DNA from 2 places in the Mesorhizobium cantuariense genome. Region 2 is predicted to be linked to the other one. Evidence: predicted binding sites of a transcription regulator. Region 2 holds the regulator's gene; the other holds the start of a gene.

Evidence for each region. Region 2 encodes PhoB, which activates phosphate uptake and scavenging genes when phosphate is short. Its sites were predicted from a motif close to TGTCATNNANCTGTCAT; they were not measured.
Region 1: the regulator PhoB is predicted to act here: its motif matches at 1,543-1,559, upstream of ACFOJ9_RS35165 (DUF1045 domain-containing protein).

Annotation. Positions count from the first base shown of each region.
Region 1 covers NZ_JBHRVD010000001.1:7,181,630-7,185,913, reverse strand. Annotated here, with positions in the region: gene iolE (myo-inosose-2 dehydratase) at 1-33, shown strand, start outside; gene ACFOJ9_RS35175 (DUF3329 domain-containing protein) at 100-312, shown strand; gene iolB (5-deoxy-glucuronate isomerase) at 634-1,446, shown strand; gene ACFOJ9_RS35165 (DUF1045 domain-containing protein) at 1,599-2,306, shown strand; gene ACFOJ9_RS35160 (alpha-D-ribose 1-methylphosphonate 5-triphosphate diphosphatase) at 2,354-3,493, shown strand; gene phnN (phosphonate metabolism protein/1,5-bisphosphokinase (PRPP-forming) PhnN) at 3,490-4,119, shown strand.
Region 2 covers NZ_JBHRVD010000001.1:6,048,026-6,052,309, reverse strand. Annotated here, with positions in the region: gene pstB (phosphate ABC transporter ATP-binding protein PstB) at 1-386, shown strand, start outside; gene phoU (phosphate signaling complex protein PhoU) at 412-1,119, shown strand; gene phoB (phosphate regulon transcriptional regulator PhoB) at 1,136-1,825, shown strand; gene ACFOJ9_RS29515 (ROK family protein) at 1,842-3,089, opposite strand; gene xylF (D-xylose ABC transporter substrate-binding protein) at 3,360-4,284, shown strand, end outside.

The DNA.
Region 1 (4,284 bases), 1.1 Mb from region 2:
ACGGTGGAGACGCAAGGCTTTCCCAATGCCTAGGGCTAGGTCTTCCCTATGCCTGATGCGATGGGTTCCCGGCGAAGCCGATTGCTGTAGATTGGCCCGATGAAAGATTCCGAACACCCCTTCTTCCGGCCTTTGTGGCGGCGTGTCGCCGTCGTCGCGGTCTGCGTCATCTGGTCGATCATCGAATTCGCCACCGGCACGCCGTTCTGGGGCGTGCTTGCGCTCGGCTTCGCCGGCTACGCCGTCTGGCAGTTCTTCTATCTCTACAAGCCGGCCGACGAGGCCAAGCCTCCGGTCGAGCCAAAGGAATAAAGCGGCCTATGACGCAGAAGGCTGACGGGTCGAGCACTGCGCGCATAACGGATCGCATGCGTTGGAGATTGGCTGAAACGCTCCTCGCTTCGTCATCCTGGGGCGGAGCAAGGAGCGAAGCGACGCAGCGCAGACCCCGGGGTCCATGCCGCGACATCAAAACGGCGCTGCGGTGCAGAATTCCGTTCCGCTGCGTTCTTGGACTGAGGTTACGGCATGGATCCTAGGGTCTCCGCGACGGAGCTTCGCTCGTGCTACGCCCTAGGATGACGAAGTTGGGAGGCTTCGGCCAATCTCGAAGATTGCGATAGGAGAGACACAATGTCGAAGCTGCTCGTCAAAGCCAACAAGGGCCATGGCCGCGTTGCCCATGTGACGCCGCAAATCGCAGGTTGGACCTATGTCGGTTTCGACCTGCATCGGCTGAAGGCCGGCGCGAGCGCGTCCGGCAAGACGGAGGATCGTGAAGTCTGCCTGGTGTTCGTCACCGGCAAGGGCAGCGCCACGGCCGGCGGCAAGGACCTGGGCTTGCTCGGCGAACGCATGTCGCCCTTCGAGGGCAAGCCCTGGTCGGTCTACGTCCCTGAGGGCTCGGACTGGTCGGTGACGGCGGATACCGAGCTGGAGCTGGCGGTCTGCTCGGCGCCGGGCCTTGGCGGCGGCTTGCCGGTTCGCGTCATCGGACCGAACGATCTCGGTCAGGAGGTGCGCGGCAAGGGCACCAACACGCGCTACGTCACCAACATCCTGCCGGAGGGCAAGCCGGCCGATTCGCTGCTGGTGGTCGAGGTCATCACGCCCGGCGGCCACACGTCGAGCTATCCGCCGCACAAGCACGACCAGGACAATCTGCCCACCGAATCCTATCTCGAGGAGACCTACTATCACCGCCTCAACCCGCCGCAGGGTTTTGCCTTCCAGCGCGTCTACACCGATGCCGACAAGAACGGCCATCGCGCGCTCGATGAGGCGATGGCGATCGAGGATGGCGATGTCGTGCTGGTGCCAAAGGGCTATCACCCCTGCGCCGCCTGCCACGGCTACGACCTCTACTATCTCAACGTCATGGCCGGACCGAAGCGGACGTGGAAATTCCACAATGCGCCCGAGCACGAATGGCTGATGAAGGCCTGACCGGTTCGTTCAGCCTTCGCAACAACTGGTCCAGCACGAAAAAATCGTCGGCTAATGACCCGGCCGCACCGTTTTGTTACCTGAATGCCTGCAAGGCTTCGTCAATCCGTCATGGAAATCACCTATGGCAGCGGGACTGACGAGGACTTCCCATGCGTTATGCCATCTATTTCACCCCCCGGCAGGACGAGAAGCTGGCGCGGATCGCCGCCAACTGGCTGGGCCGCGACCCGTTTGGCGCCGCGACAAGGCCGGTCGAGGCGGTAGCCGACCTGTCGGCGGCGGAAGTCGCTTTCCACACCGCTTCGGCGCGCCGTTATGGCTTTCACGCGACGCTGAAAGCCCCTTTCCGCCTGGCCGCCAACGAGACGGAAGCCTCGCTGCGCGCCGCACTCGACCATTTTGCCGAGGCGACGCCGGTGGTGACCATCCCGCGTCTCGTCGTCAGCCAGATCGACGGCTTCTTCGCACTGGTGCCGGAAGGCTCGCTGCCTCCGCTCAACCGCTTCGCCGATGACGTCGTGCTTGGCTTCGACCGGTTTCGCGCGCCACTGACGGAAGCCGAGATTGAGCGGCGCAGCCCGGATTCGCTGAAGCCGGCCGAGTTCCGCAATCTCTGCCAGTGGGGCTACCCCTATGTCTTCGAGACCTTTCGCTTCCACATGACGCTGTCCGGCCGGGCAACGTCACAGGAAAGCCCTCGTTTGCGCGCAGCAATCGACAGTCTGTTCGCGGACATTCTGCAACAGCCCGTGCTGGTGGATGCGCTGACATTGTTTGTCGAAACCGAACCGGGCGCACCGTTCATGGTGCTCTCGCATCACGCACTCGGGCGCCGTTCCGCCAGAAAAACTGCCTGACACCCTGCCGGAACAACCCCAGCCGGAATAACCAAGGACTGCCTGAAATGACCGCCGAGACTGTTCTCCACAACGCCCGCATCGTGCTTGCCGACGAGATCGTCGAGGGTTCGCTGGTGCTGCGCGATGGCTTTATCGCCGGCATCGAAACCGGCACCAGCCGGATCGGCGAGGATATGGGCGGCGATTACATCATTCCCGGGCTGGTCGAGCTCCACACCGACCATCTCGAAGGCCACTATGCGCCGCGGCCCAAGGTGCGCTGGAATCCGATCGCCGCCGTGCTCGCCCATGACGCGCAGGTGGCGACCGCCGGCATCACCACCGTGCTCGACGCCTTGCGCGTCGGCATGGACGAAGATGCCGACCTGACATCAGCCGATATCCGCAAGCTGGCCGACGCCATCGAGGACAGTGTGCAGCAGGATCGTCTGCGCGCCGACCATTTCATCCATCTGCGCTGCGAGGTTTCGGCGCCGGACTGCCTCAAGGCATTCGCCAATTTCGACGGCGACGAGCGGGTCAAGCTGGCATCGCTGATGGACCATGCGCCCGGCCAGCGCCAGTTCGTCAACCTCGAAACCTATGCCTATTATTACCAGCGCAAGCTGAAGCTGACCGATCGCGACTTCAAGGTGTTCTGCGAAAAGCGGATGGGGGAATCGGCGCTCAATTCGGCACCGAACCGGGCGGTGATCGCCGCCGCCTGCCATGAGCGCGGCATCGTGCTGGCCAGCCATGACGACGCCACCCTTGGCCATGTCGGCGAGGCGATCGAACAGGGCGTGCGCGTCGCCGAGTTCCCGACCACGGAAGAAGCCGCCAGGGCCTCGAAAGAGGCCGGGCTCGGCGTGCTGATGGGTGCGCCCAACGTCATGCGCGGCGCTTCGCATTCGGGCAATGTCTCGGCCCGCACGCTGGCCAGCGACGGCCTGCTCGACATCCTGTCGTCCGACTACATTCCCTTCAGCCTGATCCAGTCCGCATTCTTCCTCGGCGACGTCGTCGAAGGCATTTCCCTACCGCAGGCGGTCGCTATGGTGTCGAAGAACCCGGCCGATGCGGTTGGCCTGACCGACCGCGGCGTCATCGAGCAGGGCCGCCGCGCCGATCTGGTGCGCGTGCGCGTCGACGATCACATCCCGGTCGTGCGCACCGTCTGGCGGCAGGGGCGCCGGGTCGCATGATGGTGTCGGCGTTGATCGAGCGGGAATTGTCTGCCGAGACGTTTCCGATCCGCGATGGCGTCTTCGTCGCCGTGGTTGGACCAAGCGGCGCCGGCAAGGACACGGTGATCGGCTACGCCCGCGCCCGCTTTGCCGACGAGACAAGGCTGGAGTTCGTCCGCCGCGTCATCACCAGGCCGAGCGATGCCGCCAGCGAGGACCACGACACGCTGGCCGATGCCGCCTTCGTCGAGGCCGAAGCCGACGGCGCCTTCGCCATCTCCTGGGAGGCGCATGGTCTGCGCTATGGCATCCCGGCCGAAGTCGACTGGGCGGTCGCCAACGGCCATGTCACGGTGGCCAACGTATCGCGCGCGATCATTCCCGTTCTGCGCGAGCGCTATGCCAATCTGGCCATCGTCGAAATCACCGCCTCGCCGGAGGTGCTGGCCGAGCGGCTGGCGATGCGCGGCCGCGAGTCGCGCGGCGAGGTACTGGCGCGCCTGGCGCGCAGCGCCAATGTGACCCTGTCCGGACCTGGCGTCACCTCGATCGACAACAGCGGCCCACGCGAAGCGGCCGGCGAACGCTTCGCCGAGGTGCTGCGCAAGGCGATGGCTTTTTCCGACATGTCGGGTCTGATCTAGAGTTCTTCCCTTCTCCCACAGGGGTGTTTGGACTGGGGACATCGCGAACAGGTGTGCGAGGACATCGCGAACAGTTTTGCGCCTTTTGCGCGAGGGGGTTCGGGATGCCATTCGAGGACAGAAGCGCGATGTCCCCAGTCCAAACAAGGGGGAGAAGGAAGTCCG
Region 2 (4,284 bases):
TCGAGTCGAGCCTGAAGAAGGCGGCAATCTGGAACGAGGTCAAGGACCGCTTGCAGGAACCTGGCACCGGCCTTTCCGGTGGCCAGCAGCAGCGTCTGTGCATTGCGCGCGCCATCGCCGTGTCGCCCGAGGTGATCCTGATGGACGAGCCGTGTTCGGCGCTCGACCCGATCGCCACCGCTCGCGTCGAGGAACTGATCGACGAACTGCGTCAGAACTATACGATCGTCATCGTCACCCACTCGATGCAGCAGGCGGCGCGCGTGTCGCAGCGCACCGCGATGTTCCATCTTGGCTATCTGGTCGAGGAGGGAGCCACCGACAAGATGTTCACCACCCCCGACGACAAGCGCACCCAGGACTACATCACCGGCCGGTTCGGCTGAGTTCAGCATACGAGGGACGAAGATCATGGGTGAACATACCGTCGCATCTTTCGATGAGGATCTGGAGCAGGTCAGCCAGCTGATCCGCGACATGGGCGATCTCGCCCGCTCGATGGTCAGTGGCTCGACCAAGGCATTGCTCAATTCGGACAATGCGCTGGCGCAGCGGGTGGTTTCCGACGATGCCATCATGGATGCACGCCAGCGCGAGTTGGACGATCGCGCCATCACGCTGATCGCCAAGCGCCAGCCGATGGCCAACGACCTGCGTGCGGTGGTCGGTTCGATCCGCATGGCCGGCGACCTCGAGCGCATCGGCGACCTTGCCAAGAACATTGCCAAACGCGTCGGCACTGTCGGCCTGAGCGTCACGCCGCGCGACCTGTCGCATTCGATCGACGGGATGGCGCAGCTGGTGCTGATCCAGGTGCAGGGCGTCATCGACGAGTATGCCGCCGCTGACGCGGCAGCGCTTGCCACGCTCAGAAACAACGACGAGCGCATCGACGTCAAATACACCTCGGTGTTCCGTGAACTGCTGACCTACATGATGGAAGACCCGCGCAACATCACTGCCTGCACGCATCTGTTGTTCTGCGCCAAGAACCTCGAGCGCATCGGCGACCACGTGACCAACATCGCTGAAAATGCCTATTATGTTTTGACCGGCACGCAGCTGCCCGCCAATCGTCCGAAGCAGGACGAGACGGCAATGTCCGCGCCGGCCGCATGACAGGGATGACCAGTCGATGATCGCGCCACGCATCATGGTGGTGGAGGATGAGGAGCCGCTAGGCGTGCTGCTCCGCTACAATCTCGAATCCGAAGGCTATCAGGTCGAGGTGGTGACGCGCGGTGACGAGGCCGAGATCCGGCTGCAGGAGAACGTTCCCGACCTTCTGGTGCTCGACTGGATGGTGCCTGCGGTTTCCGGTATCGAACTCTGTCGTCGGCTAAGAATGCGTCCCGAGACCGAGCGGCTGCCGATCATCATGCTGACCGCGCGTGGCGAGGAGAGCGACCGCGTGCGCGGTCTGTCGACCGGCGCCGACGATTATCTGGTCAAGCCGTTCTCGACACCGGAATTCATGGCCAGGGTCAAGGCGCTGCTGCGCCGCGCCAAGCCGGAGGTGCTGTCCAGTGTGCTGAAGGTCGGCGATATCGTGCTCGACCGTGAATCGCACCGGGTCTATCGCAAGAAGAGCGAGATCAGGCTTGGACCGACCGAGTTCCGCCTGCTCGAATTCATGATGCGCCATCCCGGCCGCGTCTTCTCGCGCAGCCAGCTGCTCGACAATGTCTGGGGCGAGACGATCTACATCGACGAGCGCACGGTGGATGTGCATGTCGGCCGGCTGCGCAAGGCCGTCAACAACGGCCGCATGCCCGACGTCATCCGCACCATTCGTGGAGCGGGCTACGCGATCCGTGAGGATTGAACTCGCCCGTTTGAATTCACGCCACGTTCTTGCCGGCGAGGCCGGATCTTGTTTGCGCGCCGGGTGCGAAAATCTCCTGGTCGACGAAGGTCAGCGCACGCATGGCGCAGCCTTCGCGGATCAGCGGCAGTTCGTTCGGCTCGGTGTCGAAGGAAATCGATTTCGAGTGCTGGCCGCCGGCGGTCTGGGCAATCGCCTTGCGCAATGCCGGCTCGATCAAGTCGAAGGCAGCGGCGCTGACCCCGACCATGGCTACGGGCGCCGGATCGATCAGCGCGAACAGGCTGCCGAGGCCGTAGCCGAGCGCTTCGCCGGCCTTGCGATAGGCCTCGCGCTCGGGTCCGTCGCTTTCGCGGGCCGCGGTGGCCAGGGCACGCATGTCGGCGTCGCTGACATCGGCGACGGGTTCTGCGTCCTCACCCAATTGCCTTGCGCTGCGCCAGATGGCGTAGTTGCCGGCATAGGCTTCGACGCAGCCGCGCCGCCCGCAGCGGCAGAGCGCGCCGTTCGGCCGGTGGATCATGTGGCCGAACTCGCCGCCCGAGGAATGGGTGCCGGTGAACAGCTCGCCCTTCAGCACCAGGCCCATGCCGATGCCGTGCGATAGAAGAATGGCGATGAAATCGTCGCGGTAGCGATCAGGGTCGCGCCAGCGCAGTGCTATAGCCATCATGTTGCAGTCGTTTTCCATGGTGGCGGGGATGCCGAACTCGTCTTCGAGTATGTCGGCGAAGGCGATGTCGGTGTGAGGCGTGATCGGCGACCACAGCATGGCGCGGGCATGGGTGTCGGTGATGCCCTGGATCGCCAGAGCGATGCGGGCGATGCTGCGCACGTCAAGATCGGGGTCTTCGAGGCGGCGCCGCACGATTGCCGTGCATTCGCCGATCAGCGCCTCGCGCGGCATCGTCAGCGTGTCCAGCCTGCGCTGCTCCTCGGCGATCACCTGGCCGGCATAGTCGATGACGGCAACGGAGAGAAAATTCAGCGACAGAACGACGGTCATCACCGCCGCCGCTTCCGGATTGAGGCTGAGGCCGACCTGCGGCCGACCGCGTTTGAGCGAGCCGGCCTCGCTCGGTTTGCTTTCGGTCAGGATGCCTTCGCCGATCAGGTCGGAGGAGATCGCCGATATGGTCGAGTGGCTGAGGCCCGTGGTCGCGGCGATCTCGGTGCGTGACGGTTGTCCGGCGCGGCGCACGGCTGCGATCACCATCGCGCGGTTGCGGCGGCGCAAATCGTCGTGGCGGATTCCGACCGACATGTTTCTTCACATCCTCCCGGTCGCCGCGGTTCTTCCTGCCCCTGGAACGCTGCCGGCAACGCGGTCAAATACTGGCAGAAGCGGCCCGCCCTGTCACTTATTTATTCCGAGGCTCGAAAAAAATTCTGAAGGACATCAAAATCCATCAGAATCGATGTTGACAGCGTTCGGGTGTTGGATCAGTATTTTTTCGAGGCTCGAAAAAATAGAGCCTCTGTGCCGGCCTTCGGGTCAGTTTGGTCGCGCCATACGCGGCGCAGGGAGGATAATATGAAAAGATTCACAGCCGCCATCCTGGCGGGTGTCGCCATGTCGCTGACGCTCGTGTCGGTCGCACAGGCCAAGGACAAGGTCATCGGCGTTTCGTGGTCCAACTTCCAGGAGGAGCGCTGGAAGACCGACGAGGCCGCCATGAAGACGGCGATCGAGGCCGCCGGCGACAAGTACATCTCCGCCGATGCGCAGTCCAATCCCGGTAAGCAGCTCACCGATGTCGAAAGCCTGATCTCGCAGGGCGCCAACGCGCTGATCATCCTGGCGCAGGATGCCTCGGCCATCGGCCCGGCGGTGCAGAAGGCGCTGGATGAAGGCATTCCGGTCGTCGGCTATGACCGGCTGATCGAGAACAAGGATGTCTTCTACCTGACTTTCGACAATAAGGAAGTCGGCCGCATGCAGGCCCGCGAAGTGTTCAAGGCCAAGCCGGAAGGCAACTATGTCTTCATCAAGGGTTCGGGTGCCGATCCGAATGCCGATTTCCTGTTCTCGGGCTCGATGGAAGTGCTCAAGGAAGCCATAGACAGCGGCAAGATCAAGAATGTCGGCGAGGCCTATACGGACGGCTGGCTGCCCGCCAATGCCCAGAAGAACATGGAACAGTTCCTGACCGCCAACGACAACAAGGTCGATGCGGTGGTCGCGGCCAATGACGGCACCGCCGGCGGCGTCGTCGCGGCGCTGACGGCTCAAGGGTTGGCCGGCACCGTGCCGGTCTCGGGTCAGGACGGCGACCACGCCGCGCTGAACCGCATCGCGCTCGGCACGCAGACCGTGTCGGTGTGGAAGGACGCACGCGAACTGGGCAAGAACGCTGCAGAGATCGCCTCGCAGCTCGCCGACGGCAAGAAGACGAGCGACATTGCCGGCGCCAAGGACTTCACGACACCAGGCGGCAATACCGTCAAGTCGCTGTTCC